Regions from separate parts of the Klebsiella sp. PK18 genome, predicted to be linked through region 2. Evidence: predicted binding sites of a transcription regulator. Region 2 holds the regulator's gene; the other holds the start of a gene.
What was found. The regulator CRP, encoded in region 2, controls carbon source genes, mostly activating them, when cyclic AMP is high. The targets are predictions, from matches to a motif close to ATGTGANNNNNNTCACAT.
Positions count from the first base shown of each region.

Region 1: idnO (gluconate 5-dehydrogenase) is a predicted target of CRP. The motif match lies at 3,181-3,198, and genes of this name have one in related genera.

Region 1 is NZ_CM173493.1:4,774,035-4,780,626, forward strand. Features, by position in the region: gene AC3EMD_RS23455 (MFS transporter) at 1-804, opposite strand, end outside; gene AC3EMD_RS23460 (2-hydroxyacid dehydrogenase) at 875-1,825, opposite strand; gene AC3EMD_RS23465 (LacI family DNA-binding transcriptional regulator) at 2,036-3,028, opposite strand; gene idnO (gluconate 5-dehydrogenase) at 3,265-4,029, shown strand; gene AC3EMD_RS23475 (gluconokinase) at 4,045-4,575, shown strand; gene AC3EMD_RS23480 (NanQ anomerase/TabA/YiaL family protein) at 4,572-5,039, shown strand; gene AC3EMD_RS23485 (YgdI/YgdR family lipoprotein) at 5,087-5,320, opposite strand; gene carB (carbamoyl-phosphate synthase large subunit) at 5,488-6,592, opposite strand, start outside.
Region 2 is NZ_CM173493.1:415,287-421,878, reverse strand. Features, by position in the region: gene AC3EMD_RS01945 (OsmC family protein) at 13-417, opposite strand; gene crp (cAMP-activated global transcriptional regulator CRP) at 724-1,356, shown strand; gene AC3EMD_RS01935 (YccS/YhfK family putative transporter) at 1,408-3,486, shown strand; gene argD (bifunctional acetylornithine/succinyldiaminopimelate transaminase) at 3,476-4,696, opposite strand; gene pabA (aminodeoxychorismate synthase component 2) at 4,787-5,350, opposite strand; gene AC3EMD_RS01920 (putative adenosine monophosphate-protein transferase Fic) at 5,383-5,985, opposite strand; gene AC3EMD_RS01915 (YhfG family protein) at 5,975-6,142, opposite strand; gene ppiA (peptidylprolyl isomerase A) at 6,249-6,592, opposite strand, start outside.

The DNA of each region.
Region 1 (6,592 bases), 1.3 Mb from region 2:
GCCGCCGGTTAACCCCTTCAGAATGGTCGGCAGCCACAGCGTGTAGCCATAATCCCCGGTCTGGTAGAAAAAATTGAGGATCACCAGCTTCATCAGTCCGGCATTACCAAACACATCCTTCACCGGGGCCTTGCTAACTGGGGCTTCGGCCTGCTTCGCCGCACGCTCGGCGGCCAGGGTGGTCACCAGATAGTCACGCTCGCGGGCGGGCAACCAGTGGGCCTCTTGCGGACGGTCGCTAATCATAAACCACCACACGACCAGCACCACCAGCGACAACAGCCCTTCGATGATAAACAGCCAGCGCCAGTCAAGCGCCGCAATAATGGCGCCGGAGACCGGCGCGGTGAGCATACCGCCGAGCGGGGCAAACATCATCACAAACGCGTTCGCGCGACCCAGCTCTTTTTCCGGAAACCAATTGCTGACCATGGTCAGCACTACCGGCAGCATTCCCCCTTCCGAAACCCCGAGAATAAATCGCAGCACCAGCAGTTGATATTGATGAGTCACAAACCCTGTCGCCACGGAAACGATAGCCCAGGCTACCAGCGACCAGGCAATAAATTTTTTACCGCTGCCGTTAACCGCAATTCGCCCACCGGGAATTTGCAAAAATAAATAACCAATAAAAAAGATACCGCTGGCCACGCCGGCCATTTGGCTGGTAATGCCTAAATCGGCCTCCATGCCGCCTGGCAGGGCAAAGCTAATATTAACCCGGTCCATAAATGACATAATGCAGGCAATTAACACCGGCACAATGATACGCAGCCAACGGGTGCTGGGAATTTTCTCGTTCATATATTTGCACTCTCTATGCAGAGGTTATTGTTTTGATTGAGATCGCGCGGGTACAGAAATAAAAAGCTAATTAATCGATAGCGTTTGGCAGCGCTGCGCCGGCAAACCAGGCGGCGACGTTAGCAAAAACCACTTCGCTCATTTTCTGTCGTGTTTCCTGCGTGGCGCTGGCGACATGCGGCTGCAGCACCACGTTATCGAGGGCGATCAGCGCCGCCGGGACCTGGGGTTCCTGTTCGAAAACATCGAGCCCGGCCCCGGCGATAACGCCGTTTTGTAACGCGTGGATCAACGCCTTTTCATCCACCAGCGAACCGCGGGCAATATTGATAAGCCAGGCATGCGCCGGCATCACGTTAAACACCGAGGCGTCGATGATGCCGCGGTTCGCCTCGCCGCCGGATGCGGCAATCACCAGAAAATCGCTCTCATGCGCCAGGGTATGCAGGTCGGCACACCACTGATAATCGAGGCCCGCTATCTTTTTACGGTCGGTATACAGCACCTGCATATCAAAACCCCGCGCCCGGCGGGCGATCGCCTGGCCAATATTCCCCATACCCAGCAGGCCGATACGCTTCCCGCTGACCTGAGTCGCCAACGGCATACCACCGCTCAGCCAGCGTCCCTCGCGGACAAAGCGATCGCCCTGACAGAGCTGACGGGAACCGGCCAGCAGCAGCCCCATCGCCAGGTCAGCGACATCATTCGTCAACACCCCGGAGGTGATGGTGACGGCAATTTGCCGCGAGCGGGCATACGCCAGATCCACCGCATCGGTACCGACGCCGAAGATGGCAATCAGCCCAGCCTGAGGCAGCAACTCAAGGACGCTGTTTGCTACGCCGACGTCGCCGCGAGTGACCACGACGGCAATGTTCTCTCCTTGTTCACGCAGAAAGGCGATCGGATCGTCCTGCTCGTAGAGACGCAGCAGCGGGAAATGCTCCGCCAGCTGCAGCTGCAGGGTTTCAATTACGGGGGCCACTAAAAGGACGGCGCGGGGAATAACACTCTTCATCAGATCACCTGTTTGACGTTTGGTTACGACGGTAGCCACTATCAAACGGGTTTTTATCGGGGGATTTTGCGATCTGTATCACGCTGAATCGTGTTAAAAATGCATGTTACCGGACGCGTGATCGTGAAGACAAAACGGCGACCAGACAGGCGATGGACTGCGCGCGCATTAACCTTTTGCTAACACACGACAGGCGCTGGCTGGTGGCCGTTAAATCGTTTCGCCCATCGACAGGCGGTAGTGGAGATCCACTTTTTCAATGGTGGGCAGTCCTTTGATTTTCTTTATTAAAATCTCTGTCGCCACCTTCCCCATCTCGAAGCGCGGCGTCAGGACGCTGGCCAGCCGGGGAGAGACGATCTGGCCAATCTCCAGGCCATGAAAGCCCGCGATAGCCAGCTCCTGGGGCACGCTGATACCGGACGCCAGGCACTCCTGTAACACGCCCACCGCCAGGTCGTCATTAGTGCACAGGATACCGTCCATATCGGCGTACATTTGCCGCGCCAGGGTCATCATGCCGGTGCCAATGGAAACCGACGAGACTTTATTCGGCGCAATGCGCCCCACCGCCAGCCCGGCATTCTCCATCGCCCGACAGTAGCCCAGATAACGCTGCTCGTCGCGGACGTCGGACATCGAGCCGAAGTAGATGATCCGTCGTTTACCGCTGGCCAGCAGCATGGTGGTCATATCGAAGCCGGCCTGGAAGTTATCGAATCCGACGTTAATGCGTCCTGGATTCTCCGCCAGCCCCATCACTTCGGCGATCGGGATCTTCGCGGCATTCAGATACTTGTCCGCGCGCAGGGAGTGCACCGACTCGGTCAGCAGCAGCCCTTTCACGTTAAACGCCAGCACGGCGGCAATCTGCTCCTCTTCACGCTGGCGATCGTAGTCGTAATTCACCACCAGCGTCTGGTAACCATGCCCGGCGGCGACAGATTCGATGCCGGCCAGCAGATCGGCAAAAATTTGATTATGAAAGGAGGGAATGAGTACGCCAATCCGCGGCACGGCGACGCTGGTCATCGCCGGATTATCCGGGTCGGGCTGATAGCCGATCTCCGCTATCACGCTGGCAATACGCTCCGCCGTCTCCGGTTTCACCTTTTCCGGGGTGCGCAAATAGCGGCTAACGGTCATCTTGGTTACGCCAGCCAGCTCGGCAATATCATGGAGAGTAATGCGTTGTGCTTTCATCTGTGTGTCCGCCAAATACCTGACTGCTTCAGGCCATTATGCCTGTCGGGGGGGCAAAAGAGAATGCCAGTCCGTAGCCGTTAACCTGTTGAGTCAGCGAGATTTACCGGCAGCGTCACGTTTAAAGTAACCCCTTTTTGTAACACGGTTCCGAGTGATCTTCATCACAGTTTCCCCCGGTAAAAATCCGTGAGATAGGGCACAGGTTTTCTTCAGCCGCTAATCAGGATATCGAGATGAACGATCTTTTCAGCTTACAAGGTAAACGCATTTTAATTACGGGCGCAGGACAGGGGATCGGTTTTGTCATGGCTCAGGGTCTGGCGCAATATGGCGCAGAAATCATTATTAATGACCTTTCTGCCCCGCGAGCGGACGATGCGGTGATGAAGCTCCGCGACGAAGGCGCCACCGCCCATGCTGCGGTATTTAACGTGACCGATGCCGAGGCCGTTGAAGAAGCCATTGCCAATATCGAAGCGCATCTTGGCCCGATTGACGTGTTATTCAATAACGCCGGGATCCAGCGCCGCCACCCGTTTACCGAATTCCCGGTGCAGGAATGGAATGACGTGATTTCAGTTAACCAGACGGCGGTATTTCTCGTCTCTCAGGCCGTCGCGAAGCGCATGGTTGACCGCCAGCAGGGAAAAATCATCAATATCTGCTCCATGCAGAGCGAGCTGGGGCGCGACACCATCACCCCCTACGCCGCCGCCAAAGGCGCGGTGAAGATGCTAACCCGCGGAATGTGCGTTGAGCTGGCGCGGCACAACATTCAGGTCAACGGCATTGCCCCGGGCTACTTTAATACGGCGATGACCCGGACGCTGGTTGAGGATAAGGCGTTTACCGACTGGTTATGCAAACGCACCCCTGCCGCCCGCTGGGGCGATCCGCAGGAGCTGGTCGGCGCTGCCGTCTTTTTATCGTCAAACGCGTCGAATTTCGTCAACGGCCATCTGCTGTTCGTTGACGGCGGCATGCTGGTCGCGGTCTGAGAGAAGGAGCGCATGATGGCAGGACAATGCATTATTTTGATGGGCGTCTCCGGAACCGGCAAATCCACCGTCGGTCAGGCATTGGCCCACGCGCTGGGAGCGAAATTTATCGACGGCGACGACCTTCATCCACGCAACAATATCGTCAAAATGGCCACCAGCCAGCCGCTGAATGATGAGGATCGTCAGCCGTGGCTGACGCGTATCGCCGACGTCATTTTCAGTCTTGAGCAGAAAAACGAGTCAGGTGTATTGGTCTGTTCCGCATTAAAAAAGCGCTATCGCGACCGCCTGCGTGAGGGGAACGCGAAGCTACGCTTCCTGTGGTTGACCGGGGATTATGACTGCATTTTGCAGCGAATGCGCCAGCGTAAAGGCCACTTTATGCCAGAAGCGTTACTGCGTAGCCAGTTTGCCGCCCTGGAGACGCCAGACGCCAGTGAAAGCGATGTTCTGGCCGTCGATATTACCCCCGACATCGCCAGTATTGTCGCTCACTCATTAACGTTACTTCATTCGCAACAACCGCAGAGGATCCCGGCATGATTATCGATACCTTAACCGCCGCCGCCGAAAATGAGCTCTATCCGCCGGTGATCCGCCAGGCGCTGCAGGCCGTGTTACAGCAACAACCGCACGCGCTGCCGCCGGGGAAATATACCGTCGAGAGTGATAATGTGTTTTTTACCGTCGTCGAAGGCCATACCCGGCCGCTGAGCGAGCAACGCCCGGAATATCATCGTCAATATCTCGACATTCACATTGTGCTGAAAGGTGAAGAGATCATCGGTGCCGGGAATAAAGGGCTGCCGGTCGTTGAAGATGGTCACTTCAACACGACGCAGGATATCGGTTTCTGTCAGGCTATCGACAGCGAAACGCTGATTCATCTCTACCCGGAAGAGCTGGCGATCCTCTTCCCTGGCGAATTACACCGCCCGATGGCCTGCCTCGAACAAGGCGCAGCGTTGCGTAAAATCGTGGTTAAAATCGATCGCGCGCTACTGTAACGCGATCGTTCGGCCCCGCACACTCCCCGCGGGGCCTGGGATAACCATTAGTTATCCAGCTCATCCATGGACTTCACCTGGTCGCGGTTAATCTGCTCCACGCGGCCGGTTTCGGCATTTTTGTATGAGACGAGGCCGGTGTCATCATCCACCTGCGGTTTGCCGCTGGTGACAATGGTCTTGCCATCGGTGGTTTTGATCGACTGATTCGATGAGCAGCCGGCCACGAACATGATTGCCGTCGCTGCCAGTGCGGATGCCACCAGAATATTGTTCCGCATTGTATCCTCCTGTCTTTTCATCAATAGGTATCGTTATGGTGCTCACTATAGTTAGCCTGACCCGACAGGTGGTTAAAAGCAGAACTCTCCGAAGATGACTGCAGCCAAAAAAAGGGCTGACGATGTCGTCAGCCCTGGTTTGTTGCTCTCCGGCCAGGCCGGCGCGCTTATTTGGTGATTTGCGCGTGCATTTCCTGAACCGAAATCACCTTCTCGGTGGCGTCAGCGTTCAGCGCCATCGCGGTGGCAAAGCCGCCGTTCAGGGTGGTGTCGTAATGCACCTTGTACTGCAGCGCGCTGCGGCGAATCAGCTTGGAGTCTTCAATCGCCTGGCGACCTGCGGTGGTGTTGATGATGTAGGTGTATTCGCCATTCTTGATACGGTCCTGAATGTGCGGACGACCTTCATGCACCTTGTTCACCAGACGCGGGTTGATACCGGCTTCGCCCAGCACAATCGCCGTACCGTGGGTCGCATCCAGCTCAAAGCCAAACTTCAGCAGCTTCGCCGCCAGGTCGACCACGCGCTCTTTGTCGCCTTCGCGAACGGAGAGCAGTGCACGGCCCTGTTTCTTCATGGTCGAGTTGCTGCCCAGCTGCGCTTTGGCGAATGCTTCCGCGAAGGTACGGCCCACGCCCATCACTTCCCCGGTAGAGCGCATTTCTGGCCCTAACAGCGGGTCAACGCCCGGGAATTTGTTGAACGGCAGAACCACCTCTTTCACCGAGTAGTACGGCGGGATGATCTCTTTGGTCACGCCCTGCTGCGCCAGCGTCTTACCGGCCATTACGCGCGCCGCGACTTTCGCCAGCGGGACGCCGGTGGCTTTGGAGACGAATGGTACGGTACGCGCCGCACGCGGGTTCACTTCAATCAGATAAACTTCGTTATCTTTCACCGCGAACTGGACGTTCATCAGGCCGCGAACCTGCAGCTCGAAAGCCAGCTTCTGCACCTGCTCGCGCATCACATCCTGAATTTCCTGGCTCAGCGTATACGCTGGCAGGGAACAGGCTGAGTCGCCGGAGTGTACGCCCGCCTGCTCGATATGCTCCATGATGCCGCCAATCAGCACCATTTCGCCGTCGCAGATGGCGTCGACATCCACTTCAATCGCGTCGTCGAGGAAGCGATCCAGCAGTACCGGTGCATCGTTGGAGACGCTAACCGCGGTCTGGAAGTAGCGGCGCAGATCCTGCTCGTCGTAAACAATTTCCATCGCCCGGCCGCCAAGCACGTAAGACGGCCGAACCACCAGTGGGTAGCCAATC
Region 2 (6,592 bases):
GGCAGGCGAAGACTACGCCTCGATCACTTCATAGGAGTGGGTGATCTTCACCGCTTTTTCCAGCATCAGCGCCACCGAGCAGTATTTCTCTGCCGACAGATCCACCGCCCGGGAGACCGCGGCATTTTTCAGCGCCTTACCGGTGACGATAAAGTGCAGATTAATATGCGTAAACAGACGCGGCGCCTCTTCGCGGCGCTCCGACGTCAGCTTCACTTCGCAGTTGGTCACCTCATGGCGACCTTTTTGCAGAATAGAAACCACATCGATCGCACTGCAACCGCCCGCCGCCATCAGCACCATCTCCATCGGGCTGGGTGCCTTATCCCCGGAGTTGCCATCCATCAGAATCTGGTGTCCTGACGCGGACTCCCCGATAAAGGTTAACCCTTCAACCCATTTCACACGCGCTTGCATAAAATTTAACTCCAGTATCGCAATTTTCCTGTCAGATTACGCGCACATAACAATTCTCGCAACGGAAGGCGACCTGCGTCATGCTGAAGCGAGACACCAGGAGACATGCGGCGAAAGCTATGCTAAAACAGTCTGGATGCTACAGTATTACATTGATGTACTGCATGTATGCAGAGGAGTTCACATTACGGGCTGTCGAAAAATCATCAGCCAGCTTCCCAGGTATAGGGAAACAATACGATTGCATGCCCGGACGCCGTGTAGTGTCGGCGCCCGGAGATAGCTTATAACAGAGGATAACCGCGCATGGTGCTTGGCAAACCGCAAACAGACCCTACCCTTGAATGGTTCTTGTCTCATTGCCACATTCATAAGTACCCATCAAAGAGCACGCTGATCCACCAGGGTGAAAAAGCAGAAACGCTGTACTACATCGTTAAAGGCTCCGTGGCTGTACTCATCAAGGATGAAGAAGGTAAAGAGATGATCCTCTCCTACCTCAACCAGGGCGATTTCATCGGTGAATTAGGCCTGTTTGAAGAGGGTCAGGAGCGTAGCGCCTGGGTACGGGCGAAAACCGCATGTGAAGTGGCCGAAATCTCTTATAAGAAATTCCGTCAGCTGATCCAGGTTAACCCGGACATTCTTATGCGTCTCTCTTCGCAAATGGCTCGCCGTCTGCAGGTCACGTCTGAGAAAGTGGGCAACCTCGCCTTCCTCGACGTGACGGGCCGTATCGCCCAGACGCTGCTGAACCTGGCGAAGCAACCTGATGCCATGACCCACCCGGACGGTATGCAAATTAAAATTACCCGTCAGGAAATTGGTCAGATCGTCGGCTGCTCTCGTGAAACAGTTGGCCGTATTTTGAAAATGCTGGAAGATCAGAACCTGATTTCCGCACACGGTAAAACTATCGTCGTCTACGGCACCCGTTAAGTTGCTAAGCGGCGTATTGCTCCTGCAGTACGCCGTTTTTGTTTTTCCCTCATGTGGCGCAGGCTGATTTACCACCCGGAAGTCAACTATGCACTGCGGCAAACGCTGGTGCTGTGTCTGCCTGTGGCCATCGGTCTTCTGCTCGGCCATCTCCAGCAGGGGCTGTTGTTTTCCTTAGTGCCCGCCTGCTGCAACATTGCCGGTCTTGATACCCCGCATAAGCGCTTTTTCAAACGCCTGATTATCGGCGGCTGTCTGTTTGCCGGATGCAGTCTGGTGGTGCAGTTGCTGCTCGCCCAGGCCATTCCTTTGCCGCTTATTCTCAGCGGTCTGGCGCTATTGCTCGGCGTCACCGCGGAGATCAGTTCGCTGCACGCTCGCCTGCTGCCCGCGTCGCTGATCGCCGCTATCTTTACCCTGAGCCTGGCGGGCAATATGCCCATCTGGGATCCACTGCTGATCTACGCTTTCGGTACGCTGTGGTACGGCGTGTTTAACTGGCTCTGGTTCTGGCTGTGGCGCGAACAGCCGCTGCGGGAGTCGCTCAGCCTGCTTTACCGGGAACTGGCTGACTATTGTGAAGCCAAATACAGTCTGTTGACCCAGCATACCGATCCGTCGACCGCCCTGCCGCCGCTGCTCACCCGCCAGCAGAAGGTAGTCGACCTGATTACCCAGTGCTATCAGCAGATGCATATGCTGGCAGCCAACCAACGCAACGATCACAAGCGTCTGCTGCGGGCGTTCCAGGTTGGGCTGGATCTACAGGAACATATTTCGGTTAGCCTGCATCAGCCAGAAGAGGTGCAAAAGCTGGTGGAACGCAGCCATGCCGAAGCGGTGATCCGCTGGAATGCCCAAACCGTCGCTGCCCGCCTGCGCGTACTGGCGGATGATATTCTCTATCATCGCTTTCCGCAGCGCTTTCAGATGGATAAACAGATTGAGGCTCTGGAAAAGATCGCCCGCCAGCATCCGGACAACCCGGTCGGTCAGTTCTGCGCCTGGCACTTTAGCCGTATCGCCCGGGTGCTGCATACCCAGCGCCCCCTGTATGCCCGGGATCTGATGGCCGACAAAGAGCGTCGTTTACCGCTGTTTCCCGCGCTAAAGAACTATCTGTCGCTGAAATCACCCGCACTGCGCAATGCCGCGCGCATCAGCGTGATGCTGAGCGTCGCCAGCCTGATGGGCAACGCCCTGCATTTGCCGAAGCCCTACTGGATCCTGATGACGGTGCTCTTCGTCACGCAAAATGGCTATGGCGCCACGCGGGTGCGAATTGTTCACCGGGCGGCGGGAACGCTCGCCGGCCTAGTCATCGCCGGGCTAACCTTGCACTTTCACGTTCCGGAGAGCTATACCCTGAGCGGGATGCTGCTGATTACCCTGCTCAGCTATCTGATCATCCGTAAACACTATGGCTGGGCGATGGTAGGCTTTACGGTGACGGCGGTGTATACCCTGCAACTGCTGACGCTCAACGGCGAACAGTTTATTGTCGCCCGGCTTATCGACACGCTTATCGGCTGCCTGATCGCCTTCGGCGGGATGGTCTGGCTGTGGCCGCAGTGGCAGAGCGGCCTGCTGAAAAAAAACGCCCACGATGCGCTGGAGGCCGACCAGCAGGCGATTCGCCTGATCCTCAGCGCCGATCCAAAAGCCCCCGCGCTGGCCTATCAACGCATGCGCGTCAACCAGGCGCATAACGCGCTCTACAACTCCCTGAATCAGGCGATGCAGGAGCCCGGTTTTAATACCCACTACCTGGAAGATATGAAGCTGTGGGTGACGCACAGTCAGTTTATCGTCGAACACATCAACGCTATGACCACCCTGGCCCGGGAGCATACGATGCTCACCCCGGATCTTGCCCAGCGCTATCTCGAATCTTGTGAGATTGCCTTGCAACGCTGCCAGCAGCGGCTGGACAGCGATGGTCCCGGCAGCGCAGGGGATGCTAATATTCTGGAGTCGCCGGAAACAGAGGTGCCGAACGGTCCGTTAAGCACCCTGGAGCAGCACCTGCAACGCATTCTGGGCCATCTGAACACCATGCATACCATATCGTCAGTAGCATGGCGTCAGCGGCCGCATCATGGCATCTGGCTGCGGAAGATCAGCCGTTAATCACCTTTGCCACTGCCTGGGCAAAACGCGCCATCCCCTCGGCAATATCCTGCTCGTCGATGATCAGCGAGGGAACAAAACGCATCACGTCCGGCCCGGCGTTGAGCACCATGACGCCGGCTTGCGCAGCGGCATAGAGGAAATCACGCGCGCGGCCCTTGTGCTGCGGCTTGAGTTCGGCGCCAATCAGCAGGCCCATCCCGCGAATATCACTGAACAGATCAAATTCAGCATCCAGCTGCTGCAGGTGTTTGACGAACAGTTCGCGCTTCGCGCTCACGCCATCCAGCACCGCCGGGGTATTGATTAGATCGAAGGCGGCGTTGGCGACCGCGCAGGCCAGCGGGTTGCCGCCGTAGGTTGAGCCATGGGAACCCGCATGGAAGGCGCTGGCGATCTCATGGGTGGTCAGCATGGCGCTGACCGGGAAGCCGCCGCCGAGCGCTTTGGCGCTGGTCAGAATATCCGGCGTCACACCGTAATGCATATAGGCGAACAGCGATCCGGTACGTCCCATACCGCACTGCACTTCATCAAAGACTAACAACGCCTGGTGCTGATCGCACAGCTCACGCAGCCCCTGCAGGAAGGCCGGCGTCGCTGCCGTCACGCCGCCTTCGCCCTGAATCGGCTCCACCACCACTGCGCAAGTGTGGTCATCCATCACCGCTTTTACCGCCTGCAGGTCGTTGAAGGGAACATGGACAATATCCGCCGGTTTCGGGCCGAAACCATCGGAGTACTTCGGCTGCCCACCGACGGAAACGGTAAACAGGGAGCGGCCATGGAAGGCATTATGGAAGGCAATGATTTTGGTTTTATACGGGCTATGGCGGGTCACCGCATAGTGACGCGCCAGCTTAAAGGCCGTTTCATTGGCTTCCGTACCGGAGTTCATAAACACCACGCGCTCGGCGAAGGTGGCCTCGACAACTTTACGTCCCAGACGCAGCGCTGGCTCATTGGTAAAGACGTTGCTGGTGTGCCACAGCGTTTCGCCCTGCTCGTGGAGCGCCGCCACCAGCGCCGGGTGGCAATGGCCGAGCGCCGTCACCGCGATACCGCCGGCAAAATCAACATACTCTTTGCCCTGCTGATCCCAGACGCGGCTGCCTTTCCCTTTCACCGGGATGAATTCTGCTGGTGCATAAATCGGCAAAATAATTTCATCGAATGTGGCGCGGGTGATTGCCGGTTGTTCAGTTGCCATGTCTTGCCCATCCCTCTTCGTTATGCAGATGTAATCATGAAAATATAATCACAAAATATGCATAAAAAATCAGTCAATGGCAACTGAAAATCACCGCTTCAGAAAGTTTTCCAGCAATTGATGGCCCTGCTCGCTGAGGATGCTTTCCGGATGAAACTGCACGCCCTCAAGATCCCAGTCGCGGTGGCGGATCCCCATAATCTCAGCGCTGGCGCTGCGGGCGGTGACGATAAACTCGGGCGGGAGCGTCGGCGGATCAATCACCAGCGAGTGATAACGGGTCACCGTCAGGGGATTATTCAGCCCCTGAAACACCCCTTCGCCGTTATGCTCGATAAGCGAGGTTTTACCATGCATCACCTGTGCCGCCCGTACGATGGTCGCGCCAAACGCCTGGGCTATCGCCTGGTGCCCGAGACAGACGCCCAGTAGCGGCGTTTTCCCCGCATAGTGGCGGATAACCGCGAGGGAAATCCCCGCCTCATTCGGCGTGCAGGGGCCTGGCGAGATCACGATTTTCTCCGGCGCCAGCGCCGCTATCTCCTCCAGCGTCAACGCATCATTGCGCCTGACCAGTACTTCCGCACCCAGTTCGCAGAAGTACTGATACAGATTCCAGGTGAAAGAGTCATAGTTATCGATAAGCAGGATCATAGCGGCTCCGGAACAATCAAAACCGGGCTATTCTACTCAGATTCCCGCGCTTCGCTTACCACTTTGCGAAAGATCGCCACCAGCGGAGCCGGATCGCCCATCGCGCTCTGCTGGCAGGCCGCGCTCCAGCCGGCGGGGTCGACGTCACGCCAGTCAAGCAGGTAGCCGGCATGTATCGCCAGCTGTTCAAAGAAAATGCGCTGGGTCAGGCCATTGCCAAGACGAAAAGGGTGCAGCACATTAATTTCGCCATAGAACCAGCTCAGGCGTTCAATAAAGGTCTCGCGCGGCAGGCCATTGAGATAATCCTCCTGCTCAAGGGCCTGCATCAGGGCGTTCCCCTCCTCCTCGATCCGGGCAAAGTGGCAGAACGGCGTATCGCCCAGGTAGAGGTTCACTTCACGTAACCGGCCGGCCCAGTCAAACAGATCCTGATACAGCTGATGATGAATCGCGCACAGATAGGGTAAGCCGCGCACCCGCGGCCCCAGCGGCAAGGTTGCCGCCCGCAACGCCGTCATCTCAAAGGCGGCCTGTTGCAGATTTTTAGCCTGCCGGATGCCGAGGCGGTTGCGCAGGACATTCAGCGCCGGGTAGAGGTAAGGATCGCGTTCATCGCCGAATTTATCGCTCATACTCCCTCCGCAGCGTCGCCAGACGCGCCAGCGCCTCTTCGGCAGTCAACGTAACCAGCGGCACCGTCACGCCTTCAAGGCGACGACTGGCCTGAAAATTGGTATTGCGTGTCTGTTCCCAGAGTCGGGATTTTTGCTTTTCGGTGAGTGGACGCATCGTCGCCCCCCTTATCGTCCCCTGTGTGCCACAAGTATAAGCAGCAATTTCAGGTTATGCCGGGAGGCAACCGGGCGCGGCGATAGCACACCGCGCCGTGGAAGGATTAGGGCAGCACTTTCGCAGAGAGGATAACAACCGGTTTGGTCGGCACATTCTGGTATGGGCCGACGTTATGGGTCTGGACCTGGGAGATCTTATCCGCGACGTCCATACCTTTCACTACCTTGCCAAACACCGCATAGCCAAAGTCGCGCTGACCATGGTCAAGGAAGGCGTTATCCGCCACGTTGATGAAGAACTGGCTGGTGGCGCTATCCTGGTCGGCGGTACGCGCCATCGCGATGGTACCGCGGGTGTTGCGCAGGCCGTTGTCTGCTTCATTCTTAATCGGCGGGTTAGGCTGTTTCTGCTGCATCTGCTCGTTAAAGCCGCCGCCCTGCACCATGA